DNA from 3 places in the Pseudomonas sp. S04 genome. Region 2 is predicted to be linked to each of the others. Evidence: predicted binding sites of a transcription regulator. Region 2 holds the regulator's gene; each other region holds the start of a gene.
The links. The regulator sigma-54, encoded in region 2, starts transcription at its own class of promoters, with help from an activator protein. The targets are predictions, from matches to a motif close to ANTGGCATNNANNTTGCTNT.

Region 1: the regulator sigma-54 is predicted to act here: its motif matches at 955-974, upstream of glnA (type I glutamate--ammonia ligase).
Region 3: the regulator sigma-54 is predicted to act here: its motif matches at 905-924, upstream of PspS04_RS07255 (flagellar basal body rod protein FlgF).

What each region holds. Positions count from the first base shown of each region.
Region 1 is NZ_CP019427.1:350,803-353,070, reverse strand. Features, by position in the region: gene thiI (tRNA uracil 4-sulfurtransferase ThiI) at 1-740, opposite strand, end outside; gene glnA (type I glutamate--ammonia ligase) at 1,072-2,268, shown strand, end outside.
Region 2 is NZ_CP019427.1:970,752-973,019, reverse strand. Features, by position in the region: gene lptB (LPS export ABC transporter ATP-binding protein) at 1-281, shown strand, start outside; gene PspS04_RS04120 (RNA polymerase factor sigma-54) at 464-1,957, shown strand; gene hpf (ribosome hibernation-promoting factor, HPF/YfiA family) at 2,066-2,268, shown strand, end outside.
Region 3 is NZ_CP019427.1:1,657,355-1,659,622, forward strand. Features, by position in the region: gene PspS04_RS07245 (nitrate reductase cytochrome c-type subunit) at 1-169, shown strand, start outside; gene PspS04_RS07250 (cytochrome c3 family protein) at 179-775, shown strand; gene PspS04_RS07255 (flagellar basal body rod protein FlgF) at 979-1,719, shown strand; gene flgG (flagellar basal-body rod protein FlgG) at 1,765-2,268, shown strand, end outside.

The sequences.
Region 1 (2,268 bases), 620 kb from region 2:
TCGAACGGCACACTGACAAATAACACGCGTTGCGAGCTGCCGTACTTCTTCCAGATGAAGTGCGCCACTTCCATCACGCCCAATTCGTGGGCACGCCCGCCGAGATTGAAGAAGCAGAAGTGCGCCATCAGCCCGCGCCGCATGATCTGGTAGGCCGCCACTGTGGAATCGAAACCGCCGGACATCAGTACCAGGGTCTGTTCCAGGGCGCCCAGCGGGTAACCGCCGATGCTGCTGTGCTGGTTGTGGATCACAAACAACCGTTTGTCGCGAATTTCGATGCGGACTTCAATTTCCGGGTCTTTCAGGGAAATTCCGGCGGCGCCGCACTGGCGACGCAGTTGGCTGCCGACGTATTTCTCGACATCCATGGAGCTGAATTCGTGCTTGCCGGCGCGCTTGCAGCGCACCGAGAAAATCTTCCCGGCCAGCGCCTCGCCAAAGTGCTGCTTGCACTTGGCGACCACGTCGTCGAAGTCACCCAGCGGGTACTCGTCGACCTGCAGGAAATGCGCGATGCCCGGCATGCAGCTCAGGCGCTCGGTCATGTCCTTCAAGGCTTTGGGGTCAGTCAGCTGCGTTTCCAGCTCGAGATTGTCCCATACACCGTTCACCACCACAGCCGGGTCCAGATCGCGGAGCACGGCACGGATGTTCTTGGCCAACTGACGGATGAAACGCATCCGTACCGGGCGGCTTTTGATGGTGATCTCGGGGAAGACTTTTACGATTAGTTTCATGAAAACAGCGCGCGCTGGGCCAGCCGAAAAAGGGGGGCGCGGATTATAGCGGAAATTGCTCAAGGTTTAACCAGTTAATGTGCAGAAGGTTTTCAGTGCACCAAAACGGGTCATTTATGCTTTTGAGCGCTACATTAGGGGGCGCGATTTTGCCATTTTCCACGCTTTGCACCTTTATAAGCGTGATATTGGGGCAAAAAACCCAACTCGGGGCACTGGCATGCAATTTGCTCCCTTGTGAGGCAGGTTGCCTTGGCAGAGTATTCGCGCCGGCATCACCCACATTCTAAGGGCATCCACTACTCAAGCCCGAAGCCACCCGGAGGACACTATGTCGAAGTCGGTTCAACTCATCAAAGATCATGACGTCAAATGGATTGATCTGCGCTTCACAGATACCAAGGGCACTCAGCACCACGTGACCATGCCGGCTCGCGATGCGCTGGATGATGCTTTCTTCGAAGAAGGCAAAATGTTCGACGGTTCCTCCATCGCTGGCTGGAAAGGCATCGAAGCTTCCGACATGATCCTGATGCCGGACGACAGCACCGCTGTCCTCGATCCGTTCACCGAAGACCCAACCCTGATCATCGTCTGCAACGTGATCGACCCTTCGACCATGCAAGGCTACGACCGCGACCCACGTGCGATCGCCAAGCGTGCCGAGGACTACCTGAAGTCCACCGCTATCGGTGACACCGTATTCGTCGGTCCTGAGCCTGAGTTCTTCATCTTCGACCAGGTCAAGTTCAAGTCCGATATCTCCGGTTCGATGTTCAAGATCTACTCCGAACAAGGTTCGTGGATGTCCGACCAGGACGTGGAAGGCGGCAACCATGGCCACCGCCCAGGTATCAAGGGCGGCTACTTCCCGGTTCCACCGTTCGACCACGACCACGAAATCCGTACCTCCATGTGCAACGCCATGGAAGAGATGGGCCTGACCATCGAAGTTCACCACCACGAAGTGGCGACTGCCGGCCAGAACGAAATCGGTGTGAAGTTCAACACCCTGGTTGCCAAGGCTGACGAAGTTCAGACCCTCAAGTACTGCGTACACAACGTGGCTGTAGCTTTCGGCCGCACCGCTACCTTCATGCCTAAGCCTCTGTACGGCGACAACGGCTCGGGTATGCACGTTCACCTGTCCATCGCCAAAGATGGCAAGAACACCTTCGCTGGCGAAGGTTATGCCGGCCTGTCCGACACCGCCCTGTACTTCATCGGCGGTATCATCAAGCACGGTAAGGCCCTGAACGGCTTCACCAACCCGGCGACCAACTCCTACAAGCGTCTGGTGCCAGGTTTCGAAGCTCCAGTGATGCTGGCCTACTCGGCTCGCAACCGCTCCGCTTCGATCCGTATTCCTTACGTGTCCAGCCCACGCGCTCGCCGTATCGAAGCTCGCTTCCCGGATCCGGCTGCCAACCCGTACCTGTGCTTCGCCGCACTGCTGATGGCTGGCCTGGACGGCATCCAGAACAAGATCCACCCTGGCGACGCTGCTGACAAAAACCTGTACGACCTG
Region 2 (2,268 bases):
CCCGCGCCCTCGCCACCGCGCCGAAATTCATCCTGCTCGACGAACCTTTCGCCGGCGTGGACCCGATTTCGGTCGGCGACATCAAGCAGATCATCCATCACCTCAAGGCCAAGGGCATTGGCGTGCTGATCACGGACCACAACGTGCGTGAAACCCTGGACATCTGCGAAACCGCCTACATCGTCAACGATGGTCAACTGATCGCAGAAGGTGACGCTGAAACCATCCTGGCCAACGAACTGGTCAAGGAAGTGTACCTGGGCCATGAGTTCCGCCTTTAAGCTGCGAGGCGTCTGGTCTGCCGGCAGAGCGGATTGTCAATGAAAGCCTTAATATTTTTATTGTCATGACGCTCTAGGCAAACACTTCAGTTTCAGGCATATAATTTGCTTAAGTTTGGCGCTCCGGCGCCCTGTAGTGGATGGCGCACGTGCGCCGGCGAATAAGGTGTTAAGCCCCAGCCATGAAACCATCGCTAGTCTTGAGAATGGGCCAGCAGCTGACGATGACACCGCAGCTGCAACAGGCCATCCGCCTGCTCCAATTGTCGACCCTGGACCTGCAACAGGAAATCCAGGAAGCCTTGGAGTCAAATCCAATGCTCGAACGCCAGGAAGAAGGCGACGACTTCGATAACGCCGACCCGATGGCGGACAACATCGAGCACAAACCCAACACCGACGTCCAGGAACCCTCCTACCAGGAAACCGCCCCCACGGTGGATAACCTCGAGGAAGGAGAATGGAACGAGCGCATTCCCAATGAACTACCGGTCGACACCGCCTGGGAAGACGTCTACCAGACCAGTGCCAGCAGCTTGCCCAGCAACGATGACGACGAGTGGGACTTCACCACCCGCACCTCCGCCGGGGAAAGCCTGCAGAGCCACTTGCTCTGGCAATTGAACCTGTCCCCGATGTCCGACACCGATCGCCTGATCGGCGTGACCCTGATCGACTGCATCAACAACCAGGGTTACCTGGACGAAACCCTTGAGGAGATTCTCGAGGCATTCGACCCGGAACTGGACATCGAGCTGGACGAAATCGAAGCCGTCCTGCACCGCATCCAGCAATTCGAACCCGCCGGCATCGGCGCCCGCAACCTGGGCGAGTGCCTGTTGCTGCAATTGCGCCAGCTGGCCGCCAAGACCCCTTGGCTGGCAGAAGCCAAGCGCCTGGTCAGCGATTACATCGACCTGCTCGGCAGCCGCGACTACAGCCAACTGATGCGGCGCATGAAGCTCAAGGAAGACGAACTGCGCCAGGTCATCGAACTGGTCCAGAGCCTCAACCCGCGACCTGGCTCGCAGATCGAGTCCAGCGAAGCCGAGTACGTGGTGCCGGATGTGATCGTGCGCAAGGACAACGAGCGCTGGCTGGTGGAACTGAACCAGGAGTCGGTACCGCGCTTGCGGGTCAATCCCCAGTACGCCGGATTCGTCCGTCGCGCTGACACCAGCGCCGACAACACCTTCATGCGCAATCAGTTGCAGGAGGCGCGCTGGTTCATCAAGAGCCTGCAAAGCCGCAACGAAACCCTGATGAAAGTGGCCACCCAGATCGTCGAGCACCAGCGCGGCTTTCTCGAATATGGCGACGAGGCGATGAAGCCGTTGGTCCTGCATGACATTGCCGAAGCGGTAGGCATGCACGAGTCGACGATTTCCCGGGTCACCACGCAAAAATTCATGCATACCCCGCGCGGTATCTATGAGCTGAAATACTTTTTCTCAAGCCACGTCAGCACCTCCGAAGGCGGCGAATGCTCGTCCACGGCGATCCGCGCGATCATCAAAAAACTGGTTGCCGCGGAAAATCAGAAAAAGCCGTTGAGTGACAGCAAGATCGCTGGTTTACTGGAGGCACAAGGTATTCAGGTAGCCCGTCGTACCGTCGCCAAGTACCGCGAATCCCTCGGGATCGCGCCTTCGAGTGAACGCAAGCGATTGATGTAACGGGCCACGCCACAGCGTTCCAGGGTGTTTTCGAAATCTTTCGCAGACACCCTAGTGGCAGGCAACTCGGCCTGCCGCCTTATGCACTGGCAACGAAGGAGAAGCTGTATGCAAGTCAACATCAGTGGACACCAACTGGAAGTTACCGAACCTCTGCGCACCTACATCGGCGAAAAACTCGACCGGCTGGAGAGGCATTTCGACAAGATCACCAACGTGCAAGTCACGATGAACGTCGAGAAGCTGTTGCAGAAAATCGAAGCCACGCTGCATATCCCCGGCGGAGAAGTAGTCGCCAATGCCGAGCATAC
Region 3 (2,268 bases), 690 kb from region 2:
CCACTACATGGACCGCGACGGCCAGGCGCTGGCCGCCGTTTCACCACGGCGCTACTTCTGCAATCAGTGCCACGTGCCGCAGCGAGACGTGAAGCCGTTGGTCAACAACGACTTCAAGAATATTGACCAGGTGCTGCAAGACGAAATCAACCGCAAGCAGAAACCCTGAGGAGTGGTCATGAAGTCATTGTGGGTAGTGTTCAAAGACTACTGGCAGATCTTGCGTCGCCCCAGTGTCCACTACAGCCTGGGTTTCCTGACGCTCGGCGGGTTCATTGCCGGGGTGATTTTCTGGGGTGGATTCAACACGGCGCTGGAAGCGACCAATACCGAAAAGTTCTGCATCTCCTGCCATGAAATGCGCGACAACGTGTTTGTCGAATTGCAGGAAACCATCCACTACACCAACCGCTCGGGGGTGCGCGCAACCTGTCCCGATTGCCACGTACCGCATGAGTGGACCCACAAGATCGCGCGCAAGATGCAGGCGTCCAAAGAGGTCTGGGGCAAGGTGTTCGGCACCATCAATACCCGCGAGAAGTTTCTCGGTATGCGCCGTGAACTGGCGGAGCACGAGTGGGCCCGCCTCAAGGCCAACGACTCTCGCGAGTGCCGTAATTGTCACAACTTCGAGTTCATGGATTTCACCCGACAGGGCAAGCGCGCCGCCAACATGCACTCGACTTCCCTGGCCAACGGCGAGGCGACCTGCATCGACTGCCACAAAGGCATCGCCCACAAGCTGCCCGACATGAGCGGCGTCAAGGGCTGGTAGCCGTGCTGTCCGGCCGATTGCCGTAAAGCGGCATAAGCGCGCCGGTTTTTCGTCTCTGCGATCCTCCACCTCTCTCCTCTGAATTGTCCCAAGTCCTGTGTTTAAAGGACCTGGGGCCATTGCGCGCAAGTTGGTCTGCAAATTGCTAAAGCCTTGCCAGTACAGCAGTGGGCGGCAAACGTCCGGCATGCAGAGGAAAGACTGTGGACAAGTACCTTTATGTGGCCATGACCGGCGCCAGCCAGAACGCGCTGGCGCAAAAGGCCCATGCCAACAACCTGGCCAACATCTCCACCAACGGTTTCCAGAAAGACCTGGAGCAGGCGCGGTCGATGCCGGTGTTTGGCGACAGCTTTCCGGCGCGGGCCTTTGCCCTGTCCGAACGTCCGGCCACCGACTTCAGTCCGGGCTCGCTGGTGGAAACCGGGCGTGACCTCGACGTGGCGGTCAGCGGCAACGGCTGGATTGCCGTGCAGAACCCCGACGGCAAGGAAAGTTACGTGCGCACCGGCAGCCTGAATGTCGACGCCCTGGGTGTGCTGCGTGCCGGCAATGGCATGCCGGTGATGGGCAATGGCGGGCCGATTGCCGTGCCGCCCGAGCAGAAGATCGAAGTCGGCCAGGACGGCACCATCAGTATCCGCGCCATGGGTGAAGGCCCGCGCGTGATGGCGGAAGTCGACCGCATCAAGCTGGTCAACCCGGACCTGAAGAACATGACCAAGGGCCTCGACGGCTCGATCCACACCAAGGACGGCCAGCCCGCACCGGCCGATGCCAACGTGCAACTGGTCTCGGGGTTCCTCGAGTCGAGCAACGTCAACGCGGTGGAAGAAATGACCTCGGTGCTGGCCCTGGCCAAGCAGTTCGAGCTGCACGTCAAGATGATGAACACCGCCAAAGAAGACGACCAGGCCATGGCTCGGGTCTTGCAGATCAGCTAATTATCAGAACGTCGCGCCGTAAAACAGGCGCACGAGGAGAATCGAATGCTTCCGGCTCTATGGGTTGCCAAAACAGGCCTGTCCGCCCAGGACACCAACCTGACGACCATTTCCAACAACCTGGCCAACGTCTCGACCACGGGCTTCAAGCGTGACCGTGCCGAGTTCCAGGACCTGCTGTACCAGATCAAGCGCCAGCCGGGTGCCCAGTCGACCCAGGACAGCGAACTGCCGTCGGGCCTGCAACTGGGTACCGGTGTGCGCATCGTCGGCACCCAGAAGAACTTCACCGCCGGCAGCCTGCAAACCACCGAGCAGCCGCTGGACATGGCCATCGACGGTCGTGGCTTTTTTCAGGTCCTGCAGCCGGACGGGACTACGTCCTACACCCGTGACGGGACCTTTCACCTGGACTCCAACGGCCAGATCGTGACCGCCAGTGGTTATGCCCTGGAGCCGGCCATTGTCATCCCCGCCGAAGCCCAGACCTTCACCGTGGGTCGCGATGGCACCGTGTCGATCACCATTGCCGGCAACCCGGCCGCCCAG